One region of the Peribacillus sp. RS7 genome, then DNA from elsewhere that is predicted to be linked to it. Evidence: predicted binding sites of a transcription regulator. Region 1 holds the regulator's gene; each other region holds the start of a gene.
The links. Region 1 encodes CtsR, which represses protease genes until heat stress. Its sites were predicted from a motif close to ATGGTCAATAAAGGTCAAACA; they were not measured.
Positions count from the first base shown of each region.

Region 2: the regulator CtsR is predicted to act here: its motif matches at 719-739, upstream of clpB (ATP-dependent chaperone ClpB).
Region 3: the regulator CtsR is predicted to act here: its motif matches at 3,897-3,917, upstream of clpP (ATP-dependent Clp endopeptidase proteolytic subunit ClpP).

Region 1 is NZ_CP168135.1:2,165,546-2,171,302, forward strand. It holds rRNA gene ACDZ29_RS11065 (23S ribosomal RNA) at 1-1,126, shown strand, start outside; rRNA gene rrf (5S ribosomal RNA) at 1,191-1,306, shown strand; gene ACDZ29_RS11075 (CtsR family transcriptional regulator) at 1,683-2,144, shown strand; gene ACDZ29_RS11080 (hypothetical protein) at 2,166-2,717, shown strand; gene ACDZ29_RS11085 (protein arginine kinase) at 2,714-3,790, shown strand; gene clpC (ATP-dependent protease ATP-binding subunit ClpC) at 3,914-5,757, shown strand, end outside.
Region 2 is NZ_CP168135.1:3,369,639-3,375,395, forward strand. It holds gene ACDZ29_RS16940 (FAD-dependent monooxygenase) at 1-555, shown strand, start outside; gene clpB (ATP-dependent chaperone ClpB) at 784-3,366, shown strand; gene ACDZ29_RS16950 (YjzD family protein) at 3,441-3,632, opposite strand; gene ACDZ29_RS16955 (hydrolase) at 3,926-4,648, shown strand; gene ACDZ29_RS16960 (hypothetical protein) at 4,751-5,584, shown strand.
Region 3 is NZ_CP168135.1:1,694,186-1,699,942, reverse strand. It holds gene rapZ (RNase adapter RapZ) at 1-840, shown strand, start outside; gene yvcK (YvcK family protein) at 830-1,816, shown strand; gene whiA (DNA-binding protein WhiA) at 1,884-2,837, shown strand; gene ACDZ29_RS08805 (HPr family phosphocarrier protein) at 2,858-3,115, shown strand; gene clpP (ATP-dependent Clp endopeptidase proteolytic subunit ClpP) at 3,226-3,834, opposite strand; tRNA gene ACDZ29_RS08795 (tRNA-Arg) at 4,124-4,195, shown strand; gene rpoN (RNA polymerase factor sigma-54) at 4,525-5,757, shown strand, end outside.

The DNA.
Region 1 (5,757 bases):
CTGTTTAGCAAAAACACAGGTCTCTGCGAAGCCGCAAGGCGAAGTATAGGGGCTGACACCTGCCCGGTGCTGGAAGGTTAAGGGGAGAGGTTAGCGCAAGCGAAGCTTTGAACCGAAGCCCCAGTAAACGGCGGCCGTAACTATAACGGTCCTAAGGTAGCGAAATTCCTTGTCGGGTAAGTTCCGACCCGCACGAAAGGTGTAACGATCTGGGCACTGTCTCAACGAGAGACTCGGTGAAATTATAGTACCTGTGAAGATGCAGGTTACCCGCGACAGGACGGAAAGACCCCGTGGAGCTTTACTGCAGCCTGATATTGAATTTTGGTACAGCTTGTACAGGATAGGTAGGAGCCTGAGAAGCCGGAGCGCTAGCTTCGGTGGAGGCGTTGGTGGGATACTACCCTGGCTGTATTGAAATTCTAACCCGCGCCCCTTATCGGGGTGGGAGACAGTGTCAGGTGGGCAGTTTGACTGGGGCGGTCGCCTCCTAAAGAGTAACGGAGGCGCCCAAAGGTTCCCTCAGAATGGTTGGAAATCATTCGTAGAGTGTAAAGGCACAAGGGAGCTTGACTGCGAGACCTACAAGTCGAGCAGGGACGAAAGTCGGGCTTAGTGATCCGGTGGTTCCGCATGGAAGGGCCATCGCTCAACGGATAAAAGCTACCCCGGGGATAACAGGCTTATCTCCCCCAAGAGTCCACATCGACGGGGAGGTTTGGCACCTCGATGTCGGCTCATCGCATCCTGGGGCTGTAGTCGGTCCCAAGGGTTGGGCTGTTCGCCCATTAAAGCGGTACGCGAGCTGGGTTCAGAACGTCGTGAGACAGTTCGGTCCCTATCCGTCGCGGGCGCAGGAAATTTGAGAGGAGCTGTCCTTAGTACGAGAGGACCGGGATGGACGCACCGCTGGTGTACCAGTTGTCTTGCCAAAGGCATAGCTGGGTAGCTACGTGCGGACGGGATAAGTGCTGAAAGCATCTAAGCATGAAGCCCCCCTCAAGATGAGATTTCCCATGGCGCAAGCTAGTAAGATCCCTGAAAGATGATCAGGTTGATAGGTCAGAGGTGGAAGCGTGGCGACATGTGGAGCTGACTGATACTAATAGATCGAGGACTTAACCAACGCTTTTTAAAAAATGAAATACCTTCTTATTATCTAGTTTTGAAGGAACAACGTTCCTTTATTGTTTGGTGGCGATAGCGAAGAGGTCACACCCGTTCCCATTCCGAACACGGCAGTTAAGCTCTTCAGCGCCGATGGTAGTTGGGGGTTTCCCCCTGTGAGAGTAGGACGCCGCCAAGCCATATCTAAGATCAGCCATTCTGGCTGGTCTTTTTTAATATTCTAATTAACGAATAGGTTTTTTATCTCCAGGGTCAGCATAGGGCTGGATCTATTTGTTGGTTAAAATACCATTAGAGGGAACGGACGAGCTGGAGAAAAAGGTTGAATTTAGGTGAAGGAGCTTTGAGGAGAAGAAAAAATTGCAGGTTTTGCATTTATCTTTTCAGGGTATTTATGTAAGATATTTCAACTTTAATGTTCAATGGGGTATGTAACTACATATAATTTGGAGAAAATGGATAATACAGAAAGAAAGTGCGTTTAAGTTGCAAAATGCATTTTTCCTTGTATAATAATAGTCAAATATAGTCAAAGTCAGAATGGAGGAGGCTGAGTGAGAAACATATCTGATGTTATCGAAACTTATTTGAAGCAAGTGCTGGAAATAAGTCAAAAAGATATCTTAGAGATTAAAAGAAGTGAAATAGCAGATAAATTTCAGTGTGTTCCTTCTCAAATCAATTACGTAATCAATACCCGGTTTACAATCGAGAGAGGTTATGTTGTAGAGAGTAAGCGTGGAGGCGGCGGTTATATACGCATCATGAAAGTGGAATCACAGGATTCCGTGCAACTTATTAACCAATTATTATCGCTTATTGGCTCTAGGGTAACTCAATCGATGGCTGAAGGAGTAATTTCCCGGCTGATGAATGAGGAAGTCATTAATGAAAGAGAAGCAAAGATTATGATGAGTGTCATAGATAGATCGGTGATTTATATCGACCTACCTGACCGCGATGAGCTTAGGGCAAGAATTTTAACTGCGATGCTTACGACTTTAAAATATAAATGAAACTGGCAGAGGTGATGAACGTTGATTTGCCAAGAATGTCATCAAAGGCCTGCTACCCTACACTTCACCAAAATCATCAATGGAAAAAAGACTGAAGTCATGATTTGTGAGAAATGTGCTCAGGAAAAAGGTGAGATGTTCATGGATGCAGGGGGACCTGGTTTTTCAATAAATAATTTATTAGCAGGATTGTTGAATATGGAGTCGAATATTCAACAGACAAAGGCAAATGCATTACCCAAATCGGAAGAGAGGCGTTGCCCGAATTGTCATCGTTCCTATAAAGAATTTGTCCATATTGGTAAGTTTGGCTGTGCCGAATGTTATAAAACATTCAATGAACAGTTAAACCCTATTTTAAAAAGGGTTCATAGCGGCAATACAGCACATATAGGGAAAATTCCAAAAAGGATTGGTGGCACCATATATCTTCGAAAGCAAATTTTGGATTTGAAAGAAGTTTTAAAGACCCACATTATTCAAGAGGAGTTTGAGAAAGCGGCAGAGGTAAGAGATAAGGTTCGTTCCCTTGAAAAAAGGTATGATGCACAAGAGGGAGGCGAGGAATTATGAGCTTGGAAAAGTTTGTAGAAAACGCCTTGAGTTCCTGGATGAGTGCCGAAGGGCCGGAGATCGATATTGTATTGAGTTCCAGGATTCGATTGGCCAGGAATTTCAAAGACTTTACCTTCCCAACCTCCTTTTCTAACGAAGAAGCTAAAAAAATAATTGAATTGGTCAAAAAAAGAATTGAAGAGGAAGTTACTCGAGAGATTGGGAAGCTGGAACTTCTAGAGATTGACCAATTACAGCCACTGGAAAAGCGCGTTCTCGTTGAAAAACATTTAATCAGCCCTCATTTAGTTGAGGAATCAGCGAAAAGCGCATGTCTCCTTTCGGAAAATGAAGAAATCAGTATCATGATAAACGAAGAGGATCATCTCCGTATTCAGTGTTTAATGTCGGGGTTGCAGCTAAAGGAAACTTTAAAGATTGCAAATGTTCTTGACGATTGGATTGAAGAATCCATAGACTATGCATATGATGAAGAAAGAGGATACCTAACTAGTTGTCCAACTAATGTGGGAACAGGATTAAGGGCTTCAGTCATGATGCATCTGCCAGGCCTGGTCCTTACTCAGCAAATGAATAATATCATACCGGCTATCAACCAATTGGGGTTGGTGGTACGAGGGATTTATGGAGAGGGCAGTCAAGCGTTAGGGAATATCTTTCAAATCTCTAATCAAATCACTCTCGGAAAGTCGGAGAGGGATATCGTTGAAGATCTAACAAGTGTAGTGCAACAAATCATAGCCCAGGAACGGTCAGCGCGGGATGCATTAGCGAGGACTTCCCACATACAATTAGAAGATAGAGTTTTCCGTTCATATGGGATATTGTCCAATGCTCGAATCATCGAGACCAAGGAAGCTGCTACCTGTATCTCAGATGTTAGGCTAGGTATAGATCTTGGGTATATAAAAAATATTTCTAAAAGCATTCTAAATGAGTTGATGATTTTGACACAGTCGGGATTTTTACAAAAGTATGCAGGTGGCCCTTTAAAATCCCATGAAAGGGATATCCGTAGAGCAGCACTCATCCGAGAACGCTTGAATTTCACGGAATCTTCCTCCTCATAGAGGTCATTATCCTCTTTGGTGAGTACCAATATTCATGAATAGATATGGAGCAAGAACCTGCCATTACTTAGAGAATTGTCTACAACTTTATTCAAAACGAAAATTCTTAAGGAGGAATTCCCTATGATGTTTGGTCGTTTTACTGAAAGAGCCCAGAAAGTATTAGCATTAGCCCAAGAAGAGGCAATCCGTTTAGGTCATAACAATATTGGCACGGAACATATTTTACTGGGCCTGGTCCGAGAAGGTGATGGCATTGCAGCCAAAGCGTTATATGCTCTTGGATTGGGACCGGATAAGATTCAGAAAGAAGTGGAAAATTTAATTGGCCGTGGACAGGATACGGCTCAAACGATACATTATACCCCAAGAGCTAAGAAAGTCATTGAGCTTTCCATGGATGAGGCGAGAAAATTAGGTCATTCATATGTTGGAACAGAGCATGTACTTCTTGGTCTGATACGAGAAGGGGAAGGTGTAGCCGCCCGCGTGTTGAATAATCTGGGAGTAAGTTTAAATAAAGCCCGACAACAGGTATTACAACTTTTGGGCAGCAATGAATCAGGTGGTCATCAAGGTTCAGCTGCTTCAAATGCTAGCACACCGACACTGGATGGCCTTGCCCGTGATTTAACGGCGATTGCCCGGGAAGGAAGCTTGGATCCCGTTATCGGAAGAAGTAAGGAAATACAGCGTGTCATTGAGGTATTAAGCCGTCGTACAAAAAATAACCCAGTATTAATCGGTGAACCTGGGGTAGGTAAAACAGCCATTGCTGAAGGGCTTGCCCAACAGATCATCAATAATGAGGTACCTGAAATTTTACGAGATAAACGCGTAATGACCCTAGATATGGGTACTGTTGTGGCAGGTACTAAATATCGGGGTGAATTCGAGGACCGATTGAAGAAAGTGATGGATGAAATTCGTCAGGCGGGTAATATCATCTTATTCATCGATGAATTGCACACATTGATTGGTGCAGGCGGTGCAGAAGGCGCAATCGATGCCTCCAATATCCTTAAACCATCATTGGCGCGTGGTGAATTACAATGTATCGGTGCTACCACTTTGGATGAGTACCGTAAGTATATTGAAAAAGATGCTGCGCTTGAACGTCGTTTCCAGCCAATCCAAGTAGATGAACCGACCATGAAAGAATCCATTCAAATTCTCAAGGGTTTGCGTGACCGTTATGAAGCCCATCACCGTGTCTCGATTACTGACGAAGCGATTGATGCCGCAGTCAAATTATCCGACCGTTATATTTCCGATCGCTTTTTACCGGACAAAGCGATTGACTTGATTGATGAAGCTGGATCCAAGGTCAGGTTACGTTCATACACAACGCCACCAAACTTAAAGGAACTTGAAGTGAAGCTAGATGATGTTCGTAAGGAAAAGGATGCTTCCGTTCAGAGCCAGGAATTTGAAAAAGCTGCTTCGCTTCGCGATACAGAACAACGCTTAAGAGAACAATTGGAAGAAACGAAAAAGACTTGGAAAGAAAAACAAGGGCAAGAGAACAGTGAAGTGACTGTGGATGATATTGCGCACGTCGTATCCAGCTGGACGGGAGTTCCAGTCACTAAACTGGCGCAAACAGAGTCAGATAAACTGCTTAATATGGAATCAATCCTCCACGATCGCGTAATTGGGCAGGAAGAGGCCGTCATTGCGGTTTCTAAAGCAGTACGACGCGCAAGAGCAGGTTTGAAAGATCCTAAACGTCCAATTGGTTCATTCATCTTCTTGGGACCTACAGGGGTCGGTAAAACCGAGCTTGCCCGTGCTTTAGCTGAATCCATTTTTGGTGATGAAGATGCTATGATCCGTATAGATATGTCCGAATATATGGAGAAACATTCGACTTCACGTCTTGTTGGATCCCCTCCAGGATATGTTGGATACGAAGAAGGCGGACAGTTAACGGAAAAAGTGCGGAGGAAACCATATTCAGTCGTTCT
Region 2 (5,757 bases), 1.2 Mb from region 1:
CAATACCCGGTTAGAAGGGGAGAACTATACAACCAAGTGGTGGTCTTCAAAAGTTCTCAATACACGGAAGAAAACGAAAAAACAGATCAATGGGGTACCCCCGAAGAAATGGATCATGTATTCGCCGGAACTTGTGAGCTTGTTCAGAATGCAATTTCATTCATTCAACGGCAACGCCGCTGGCCAATGTATGACCGTTTACCAATTGATAATTGGACAAAAGGGAAGATTACGCTAACGGGCGATGCTGCACATCCGATGCTTCAATACTTGGCACAAGGGGCTTGCCAGGCTTTAGAAGATGCAGCTTATATGGCGGATATGCTTCATAAGCATGGGAATGACATTGAACAGGCATTTTTGGACTACCAAGAGGAACGGATTCCGCGTACGGCGAATGTTCAAACCAGCGCTAGAATGTGGGGGGAAATCATCCACAATGAGACCGATGCCGGAATTCTGCTCAGAGATACAATCCTTGCAGGTCGCACGGATAAGGATTTCAAATTCGTCGATGAATTTCATGGTTATAATAAAATGGCCGTGAAAGCATAAAGCTGATTCGTTTCATAAAAATCTTATGATGGGATGTAATGAATTTACAGATGGGTTTTGCCTTTCTTCTTTATGAAGAAAGGCTTTTGCCGTTCATCCTCCATAATTGCATTTTTATAACATTCCTTTACATGGGGAGAATTAGAAGTATAATGAAAATATAAAGGTCAAACTTGGTCAAATTAAGAGGGGTTTCGTTCATGAAATAGATGAATGGGAGGTTTTAAGATGGATATTAATAAAATGACGGAGAGAACCCAACAGGCAATCATTGGCGGCCAGGAGCTAGCTAAAGATAGAGGGAATCCCGAGCTGACGGAGCTTCATTTATTAAAGATTTTAATGGAACAGGATGAAAGTTTATTAATCAGGATTTTATCGGAATCTGATAAACCGATGAATCAATTTGATATAGAGCTTACTAGGGAACTGGATCGATTACCGGAAGTGAGCGGAAGTGTTTCCCAGGTTTACATGTCATCCTCCTTACAGGGAATTTTGACCGCTGCCGAAAAAGAAATGCAGATGTGGGAAGATGAATATTTATCTGTCGAACATATACTTCTTGCGTCGTTGCAGGTCAATAAAACGAATGTAAACAGGCTTTTTTCATCATATGGGATTGATTATGATAAAGCAAAACAGGTTATAAACGATATAAGGGGGAATCAACGAGTGACTAATCAAAATCCTGAAAGCACATATGAGGTACTTAAAAAATACGGCAGAGATCTCGTTGCTGAGGTTAAATCAGGGAAGGTCGATCCCGTAATCGGTCGAGATACGGAAATCCGTAACGTCATTCGGATACTCTCACGTAAAACGAAAAATAATCCTGTATTAATTGGAGAACCTGGAGTTGGTAAAACAGCCATTGTCGAAGGGTTGGCACAAAGGATCGTGAGAAAGGATGTGCCGGAAGGATTAAAGGACAAGACCGTTTTTTCACTTGATATGAGTGCGCTTGTCGCAGGGGCAAAATTCCGCGGTGAATTTGAGGAAAGGCTAAAAGCGGTGTTGAATGAAATCAAGAAAAGTGACGGCAAAATCCTTTTATTCATTGATGAATTGCATACAATTGTTGGGGCCGGAAGAACGGATGGCGCGCTTGATGCCGGGAATATGTTAAAGCCGATGCTTGCACGAGGGGAGCTGCACTGTATCGGTGCAACAACCCTGGATGAATATCGACAATATATTGAAAAGGATCCGGCTCTTGAACGCCGTTTCCAACAGGTTCTGGTTCCTGAACCGGATGTGGAAGATACGATTTCAATTTTGCGTGGATTAAAGGAACGGTTTGAAATTCACCATGGCGTCAGGATACATGATCGGGCGATCGTTGCAGCCTCTGTCCTTTCGAACCGATATATAACGGAGCGATTCCTACCGGATAAAGCGATAGATCTTGTGGATGAAGCTTGTGCGATGATCCGAATGGAAATCGATTCAATGCCCTCCGAGTTGGATGAAATCACGAGAAAAGTCATGCAACTTGAAATTGAAGAAGCGGCCTTGAAGAATGAGGAGGACCCTCAAAGCAAAGCAAGGCTGGAAGTGCTTCAAAAAGAACTATCAGAACTTCAGGATCAAGCGAATAGCATGAAGTCCAAATGGCAAATGGAGAAATCAGCTCTTCAAAAGGTGCAGGATCAACGTGAAGAGCTTGAGAAACTGCGCCATGAGCTGGAACAGGCAGAGAATGACTATGACCTTAACAGGGCAGCAGAACTTCGGCACGGAAGGATTCCACAGCTTCAAAAAGAATTGGAAGCAATGGAAGATGAATTGGAAAAGGAAAAACAGGAATCACGGTTGCTTCGCCAAGAAGTGACTGAGGAGGAAATTGCCTCGATTGTTGCAAGGTGGACGGGGATTCCCGTAAGCAAGCTGGTGGAAAGTGAAAGGGAGAAGCTGCTTCGCCTTTCTGATATCCTGCATGAACGCGTAATAGGTCAGGGAGAAGCGGTGGAACTAGTATCCGATGCTGTTTTACGGGCAAGGGCTGGAATTAAGGACCCCAACAGACCGATTGGTTCATTCATTTTCCTGGGGCCGACTGGAGTAGGTAAAACTGAACTGGTAAAAGCTTTGGCAGAAACGCTATTCGATAGTGAAGAACATATGATCCGAATCGATATGTCGGAATATATGGAGAAACATTCCGTGTCCCGCCTTGTTGGTGCACCTCCTGGATATGTTGGTTTTGAGGAAGGCGGCCAACTAACGGAGGCAATTAGGAGAAACCCATACTCAGTGGTATTATTGGATGAAATTGAAAAGGCGCATCCTGAAGTCTTCAATATTTTGCTGCAAATGTTGGATGATGGTAGGATAACGGACTCCCAGGGCAGAACAATCAACTGTAAAAATACAGTGATCATCATGACTTCCAATATCGGTTCCCATTTCTTGTTGCAGTCCAACCTGATTGATGGTGGAATTGAAGACGAAATAAAAGATCAAGTCTTTAAAGAATTAAGAGGGCATTTCCGTCCGGAATTTTTGAATCGCGTAGATGACATTGTTTTATTCAAACCTCTTACGAAACAAGAAATCGTTGAAATCGTAGAAAAAATGGTTCAACAATTACAAGTAAGGTTAACTGAACAAAATATTATCCTGAACGTCACTGAAGCGGCTAAGGAATTCATTGCGGACCAGGGATATGATCCGGTATATGGGGCCAGACCATTGAAGCGATTCATCCAAAAGCATCTTGAAACGAAAATCGCCCGTAAGATCATAGCTGGGACAGTTGGACTGGAAATAACGATTGATTATGATCATGATGAATTGGTCCTCATATAAAATGTAGTTTACCCGAAAGCAAAGTACGGTATAACAAAAAGGACATCCTAAAAAGGATGTCCTCTTTTTGTTTCTTAATGTTGATGAGAGTCTTTTGCTGGCCCAGCAGGCATGATAGCAGGGATGATGCAAATCAGGATAGCAGCAGCTACTCCTAAAATCGTCCCCTGCGCAGCATCGTATGAAACTCCGATCATGGAAGAAACAACATATACAGTCATATGCACTAATAAGAATGTCCAAAAAATTGTCCAAGCATAACGCATCGAATTTCACCTCATTCCACTACATTCATTTTTATCTTACCATAATTAATATACAGTTAAAACGTGTTTTTAATAATAACCATTAAATAATTCATTACCTTAAATCATAAGAGAAGTTTTCAGGCAGTCTAGTTGGTACCTATGTTAAAAGGGAAATTCTGGGTATTTAATAAAAAAAAACCATCCCAGCTTGGTTAATTTAAGATAAGAAGTTAGGCGTTACCACTGACCCTTTCTATTTTTCGTCATAAATTAATATAGTAGTAGTAATATTCCTTAAAGGAGTTAGACCGATGGAACAACGAACTTTTCAAATTGATGACCAATGGAATATCATCTATTATCCAGAGCGGCCCAGTGGTTTTTCCGTAATGGTAATTGGAGACCGTAGTCATTTTGTCGAAAAAGACAGCAGCTTTTGGCTGCAGCATCCAGGCAGGTTGCGGATATTGGAATATTTAAAGGAATACGGATACACGCTATTCTCATCCAATTTTCACGGAGCCAACTGGGGCAGCCCTAAAGCAATGGACCTTTCCCTTAACCTATATATCCTTTTCATGAAAAAAGAAATAGTCAATCAAAGGTTTCATATATTGGCAGAGGGGACAGGCGCGCTCCTTGCCTTAAAGCTAATGAATGAACTTGGAAATAAAATACGTTCTGTCGTATTAATCGATCCGGTTTTTTCCTTGAAAGCTCAACTGGAGAAAGAAAAGGAAAATAAGTTCTTCTATAAAAAGTGGCTGTCCGAGGTCGCTGCTGCATATGAGCTCGATCCGGCAGAATGTGAACAGCATATTCTGGACACTGATGATACAGTGATCGCTGAGAAAATCCCCATGAAAGTGATTCAGGTTTTTGGAAGCATGCGGAAAGAGCAAGCCTCCCTTTATCGGGAAATCCAACTGGCTAGGAAAGCAGACTTGCAGCTGACTTATTTATTGCCTGAAAAACGTTATAAAATCCCCTATCAAATACAGAAGTTTTTCAATGAGAATGAAGAGTCTTTATGAGAATGGATATATTTTCACAATAGTTTGCATACGATACAGCATCTAAAAAAACTAGACGTGTCGAGTGAAATGGGCTTGATGGCATACGAGGAGGTTGTATTTATGCAAACATACATTGTCATTGGCACTTATCAATTTGTGGGATTCCATGTAACTCAATATTTTTTGAACCAAGGTGAAGAAGTAATCGGAATTGATTGGGCTGATTCCGAAGCAAGTCGTTATATTATGGAAGAAAAGGAACTTGAAATAGGTAGAAGTTCGAACTATATATATTTTCCGATAAATAAACTTAAATTATTGGATATTTCACAGCAGGACACTGTTTTCATATCTTGTTACGATATTCAAAGCGGAAAAACGGGTAAAATCGATTTTCTTATAGGCGAAATCGTTTACTTCATTGAAAAATGCAAAAAAAATGGATCTAATCAAACGCCAAATTTTGTTATTTTCATGCCAATTGAAGGAGATGTCAGTATTTTTCAGTCCATTTTAAACTCGATCGAAGGAATTGATTCTGCAAAAATCATATTTTTACCGACCATTTATGGACCTTGGCAACCGGAAGGCATGAGCTTTGAGGCTGGAATCAATCAACTTGGTCAGTCAGATATCAAAGCGGCAATCGCTAACGAATATACCGGAGATGCCCTCTTCATCACTGATTTTGTGAATGATTTGGAAGCAGTGCTTACCTCCACTTCCGATAGGGCCATCCAATTGTGCAGCAGTATTGATGATCATTGGAATAAATGTGCCAAGTTAATATTTGGTGAAACTATGGATTCATTCATTTCCCAACCAAAAACTAAAATCAATAAAGGATCAATATTTGAGGTGCACAGCAAAATGGACCCGGAAGAAGGCATTGCTCTACAAAGAAAACATAATAAAAGATTAAATTTACTTAAAGAGTGGAGAAAGCGTGATTAACGGGGAGAGGACCTTAATGCTTAAATTCGAAGGAATATATAAAACCGAAAGCTTCGTTATTTGGAAAGGACAAAACTGTATATTTGCCTCTACCCTATAAGTCTTGTACTATAATGTTCAAGGATAGGAATAAACGTCAAAAGATATTCATGATTTTATATTTGCGCCCTTTA
Region 3 (5,757 bases), 470 kb from region 1:
GGTAAGACAGTGGCGGTTCAAAGTTTTGAAGACCTCGGCTTTTTTTGCGTCGATAATTTGCCGCCCACACTATTGCCAAAGTTTTTGGAGTTAATGAAGGACTCTGGGAATAAGATGAATAAAGTGGCCCTTGTCATGGATTTGAGGGGGAGGGAGTTTTTTGATTCCTTATTTCTTGCACTGGATAATTTAACGGATACAGCTGCAGTATCACCAAGAATCCTTTTTCTTGAAGCGGATGATGATTCCTTGGTACGCAGATATAAGGAAACGAGAAGGACCCATCCTCTTGCTCCATTAGGCCGGCCATTGGAAGGCATTAAAATGGAACGGGAACTTTTGGACGAATTGAAGGGAAGGGCTCAGTTGATTTTTAATACTTCACAACTTAAACCGCGCGAATTGAGGGAGAAAATCGCTTCTGAATTTTCTGCGGATAAAAGTGTAGGTTTTACAGTCAATGTCATGTCCTTCGGATTCAAGCATGGTCTGCCCATAGATGCTGACCTTGTGTTTGATGTACGTTTCCTGCCAAATCCATATTATATTGACCATATGAGGCCAAAGACTGGTTTGGAACAGGAAGTGTCGAGTTACGTTTTAAAATGGAGTGAGACTCAAAAGTTCTTGGAAAAGGTGACAGATCTGCTTGCCTTCATGCTTCCATATTATAAACGTGAAGGAAAAGCACAGCTTGTTGTTGCGATTGGTTGTACAGGCGGTCAGCATCGTTCTGTAGCATTGACGGAGTATATTTCAAACCACTTCAAAAAAGATTACAGGGTTCAAGTATCACATCGCGATATCGAAAAAAGTAAGGGGAAAGCAGATGTTAGATAATAAGAAACAACCTAAGGTTGTAATCATCGGAGGGGGAACTGGCCTTCCTGTTTTGTTGAGGGGTTTAAAGAAACATCCAGTTGATATAACGGCAATCGTTACGGTAGCTGATGATGGTGGAAGTTCAGGTCGCCTTCGCGAGGATATGGATATCCCCGCGCCAGGTGATATCCGTAACGTGCTGGCTGCGTTATCGGATGTAGAGCCTCTTGTTGAACAAATGTTTCAACATCGCTTTCAAAGTAAAAATGAGCTGTCCGGGCATTCGCTGGGGAATTTGATACTTGCGGCTATGACCTCGTTGACTGGGGATTTTGTCCATGCAATCCAGGAAATGAGTAAATTCCTTAATGTCCGCGGTAAAGTGCTTCCGGCTGCCAACCAAAGCGTGGTTCTTCATGCGAAGATGGATGACGGAACGGTTGTTACTGGAGAATCCAAGATTCCCTTTTCAGGAAAGAAAATAAAAAAAGTATTTCTGTCTCCTCAACATATAAAGCCGCTGAGTGAAACTCTCCAGGAAATCAAGCAGGCAGATCTAATTGTCATCGGTCCAGGAAGCTTATATACTAGCATTCTGCCTAACTTACTTGTCCCGGGTCTAGGAGAAGAAGTTGCCCGTTCCAAGGCTAAGAAGGTGTACATTTGCAATTTGATGACACAAGCCGGCGAGACGCTGGATTATAGTGCGAGCGATCATATAAAAGCTATATATGACCATATGGGGAATGCATATATTGACAGGATACTTGTTAATAATGAAGAAATACCAACCGAAATTCAGCAACGTTATCAAGCTGAATATGCTAAACCGGTTATGTATGATGTGGAAAGTTTGAAAAGAATGGGTCTTGAGATCATACAAGAACGCATTTTCAGCTATGAAGGGAATGTAATACGCCATGACACGAAAAAAGTGGCGGATTTGCTTTATAATATGCTTGTAAATGAAACAAAAAGCCACATAGTTCCGTAGATATAAGCGGGGACGGTTTTTTGATTGATAAAAATAGATTACCTGCGTTCGATTGGGGGTGAAATGGATGTCTTTTGCTTCAGAAACTAAAAAAGAGCTTACTACATTAGAGGGAAAGGATTGCTGCGGAAAAGCGGAATTGTGTGCGCTTATCCGGATGAACGGATCCCTTTCATTTTCTAATCGGAAGCTTGTTGTGGATATTCAAACTGAAAATGCTGCGATTGCCAGAAGGATATATACGCTGCTGAAAAAAAGTTATGAGGTCCAGGTCGAGCTTTTGGTCCGTAAAAAGATGAAGCTTAAAAAGAATAATGTTTATATTGTCAGGATGTCATCAGGAGGGCAGCGGATTTTAACCGATTTGGAAATTTTAGGCGATGGCTTTGAAATTCTCCATGCCATATCCGATACTATTGTTGGGAAGAAATGCTGTAAGCGTTCATACCTAAGAGGTGCATTTCTTGCGGGGGGTTCGGTAAACAATCCGGAAACGTCTTCCTATCACCTTGAGATTTTCTCACTTTATAAAGAGCACAATGATGCCCTTTGTGAGCTAATGAATAAGTTTGGCTTGAAGGCCAAGACACTTGAACGCAAAAAAGGGTACATCATTTATTTGAAAGAAGCCGAAAAGATTGCCGAGTTTTTAAGTATAGTTGGTGCCCATTCAGCTTTATTAAGGTTCGAGGATGTACGGATTGTCCGTGATATGCGTAATTCAGTGAATCGACTTGTGAATTGTGAAACAGCCAATTTGAACAAAACGATTGGTGCCTCATTGCGCCAGGTTGAAAATATCCATTACATTGAGGATACGGTGGGACTAAGCATTTTACCGGATAAGCTTCGGGAAATTGCGGAGCTTAGGATAGCATTTCAGGATATAACCTTAAAGGAACTTGGAGAAATGGTATCCGGAGGAAACATCAGTAAGTCCGGAATTAATCACAGATTGCGAAAGATTGATGAAATAGCTGACAGGCTCCGTGGGGGAGAGGCTATTTCTGCGAAAAAATAAAGCTAACAGGGGAGATCAAGATGGTGGAAAAACAAGTTGAGGTAAAATTGAAAACGGGTTTACAAGCCCGGCCGGCGGCTCTTTTTGTACAAGAAGCTAACCGCTTTCATTCAGATGTTTTTCTTGAAAAAGAAGGAAAGAAAGTGAATGCAAAAAGTATAATGGGATTAATGAGCCTTGCCATCAGTTCTGGCGTGTCCGTGAAGTTAATCGTCGAAGGACGCGATGAAAAAGAAGCATTAGAGGCATTGGAAGAGTTCGTTCAGCAAGAGGGTTAAAAGAAGAGGATGCCTAAAAGTGCATCCTTTTCTTTTATATTCTTCAGATTAAGAAAAAAGCTCCGAAAGTCGCTTAAGACGACTTCCGGAGCCTTTTTGTATAATAATTATTATTTAGAGTCTTTTTTATCATCAAGAGCGCTGCGTGTGATTACTTTGTCAATCAATCCATATTCAAGAGCCCTTTCGGAAGTCATGAAGTTATCACGCTCCGTATCTCTTTGAAGGACTTCAATAGGTTGACCAGTACGTTCTGCTAATATTTGGTTCAGTTTATCTTTCAAGTGAAGGATACGGCGGGCTGCAATTTCAATTTCAGTAGCTTGACCTTGAGCTCCTCCAAGTGGTTGGTGAATCATGACTTCACTGTTTGGCAACGCATAACGTTTGCCTTTTTCACCAGCTGCCAATAGGAATGCACCCATGGAAGCAGCCATACCGATGCATACAGTGGATACATTAGGTTTGATATATTGCATAGTATCGTAAATGGCCATACCGGAAGTGATGCTTCCACCGGGGCTGTTGATATATAGAGTGATATCTTTTTCAGGATTTTCTGCTTCTAAAAATAGTAATTGAGCTACAATTGAGTTGGAAACATTATCGTCAATTGCACTTCCTAGCATAATGATCCGGTCTTTTAATAAACGGGAGTAAATATCGTAGGCACGCTCCCCACGACTTGTTTGTTCGATAACTGTAGGAATTAAATTCATGTTCATTTCCTCCTTCGATTAAGAGAATCATTTAAATTCTTTATGTATGTATGATACACTTTTTGGTCAATTTAGGTCAAACAAAACAAACCCTATAATGGATAATTTGTTCGACAATTTTCTGGCCAAGGCTCCTTCCTGATAGATTGCTTTATATATTATGCCGCACAGGGATGAATTTCCACATTACCCATAATACCCAAAAGGCGAAGTTTTAAACCTGATAACCCTTGCAAAGGATGGGATTCTATCATATAATGAAGTCTGTCGAAAAAATATTTTCTATTACGCCCTCGTAGTGCAACGGATAGAACGCAAGCCTCCGAAGCTTGAAATGCAGGTTCGATTCCTGCCGAGGGCATTACCAATCTTCTGCTTAATAAAGTGGGGGATTTTTTATTGGCCATTTTTAAAAGGTCGCATCAATTGGGTTCTTGCGGTTTTTGATGGATTTACTCGATTTCCGTAAAATTCCATCGAATCTTGCTATGTCAGCTTTCTTTGGAAAATATTCGCCCACACCTTTGAAAAATGGTGATTTTTCAATAAAAGTAGTTGTGAAAATTGCATTTCTAACATATAGTATTTAAAACAAATACACTATTCAGAAATAAACGTAAGCGTTTTCATGGGTTTTTGTGTAGAATTTTCTCCTGATAATGTAAAATGGAGTGGGGGAGGGATGAATCGATGAGTATGAATATGAAAGCAGGACTTTTTCAACAGCAAACATTAAAGATGGCAATGACCCAGGAGCTAATGCAGGCTATTACATTGCTGCAATACTCCTCACAGGAGCTATCGGCTTTCTTAGAAAATAAAATGGTGGAAAATCCATTACTGTCCCTAGATCAGCCAACATCGGCTTTATTTCAGCCAACCTTTGACCGGAAAAAGGGTAAACGTACTCTTAAAAATACGTATGATGCCAACTATTGGATTGAACAGATCAGTGAAGATACTCTATCGCTTGAACAGCATGTCATGTCCCAGGTGAATCACCAGCAACTTTCCGGTGAGCAGCAGAAGGCAATGCTGCTATTAATTCATAATCTTGATGAAAACGGTTACTTAAGAACTCAGCTGGAGGATATATGTGTTCCAGGAATTTCTTCAGTCGTGTTGGAAGAGAGCCTTTCGATTTTACAGCAACTCGAGCCACATGGAATTGCAGCAAGAAATCTCCAAGAGTGCCTTTTGCTTCAGGTAAAAGCAGAAGGGGTGAATCAGCTGGCAGAATCGATCATAGAAAACCATTTCCTCGATTTTGCTGAAAAGCGTTGGAAAGACTTAAGTAAGAAAATCGGTGTTACAATGAAGGAGATTCAAGAAGTATTTGATTATGTCCAGACGTTGAACCCGCGTCCAGCTTCACTATTTTTTCAGGAAAAACCTTCTTATATAGTGCCGGACGTGGTCGTGGAAGTTCGTGATGGGATACTGCTTGTCGGGAATTATGACGGCAACTCTCCCAATCTTAATGTGGATAAAGGGTATTTAAACCAAATGAAGAGCCATAAGGACCAGGGAGTGCAAAAGTTTATCCAGGATAAGTGGCAGGAGTATCAATGGATCTCTAGAGGGATCCAACAGAGAAAAGAAACGATACTGAAGGTTATTCAATGCATCGTCGAAAAACAGCCGGCGTGCTTTCATCATGGCTTGAACTATTTGAAGCCGATGACGATGAAGGAAGTCGCCGATGAGCTTGGTATACATGAGTCCACAGTAAGCCGGGCCGTTAAAGGGAAATACGTGCAGACGCCATTTGGCACGATAGAGATGCGGATATTTTTCACTACTTCTTTACAGTCAGTCGGCCTTGATGAGGATATGTCGGGCATGCAAGCAAAAAAGAGCCTCCAGGCAGCCATCAATGGTGAAAATAAACAAAAGCCGCTTTCGGATCAAGACTTGGCGGAA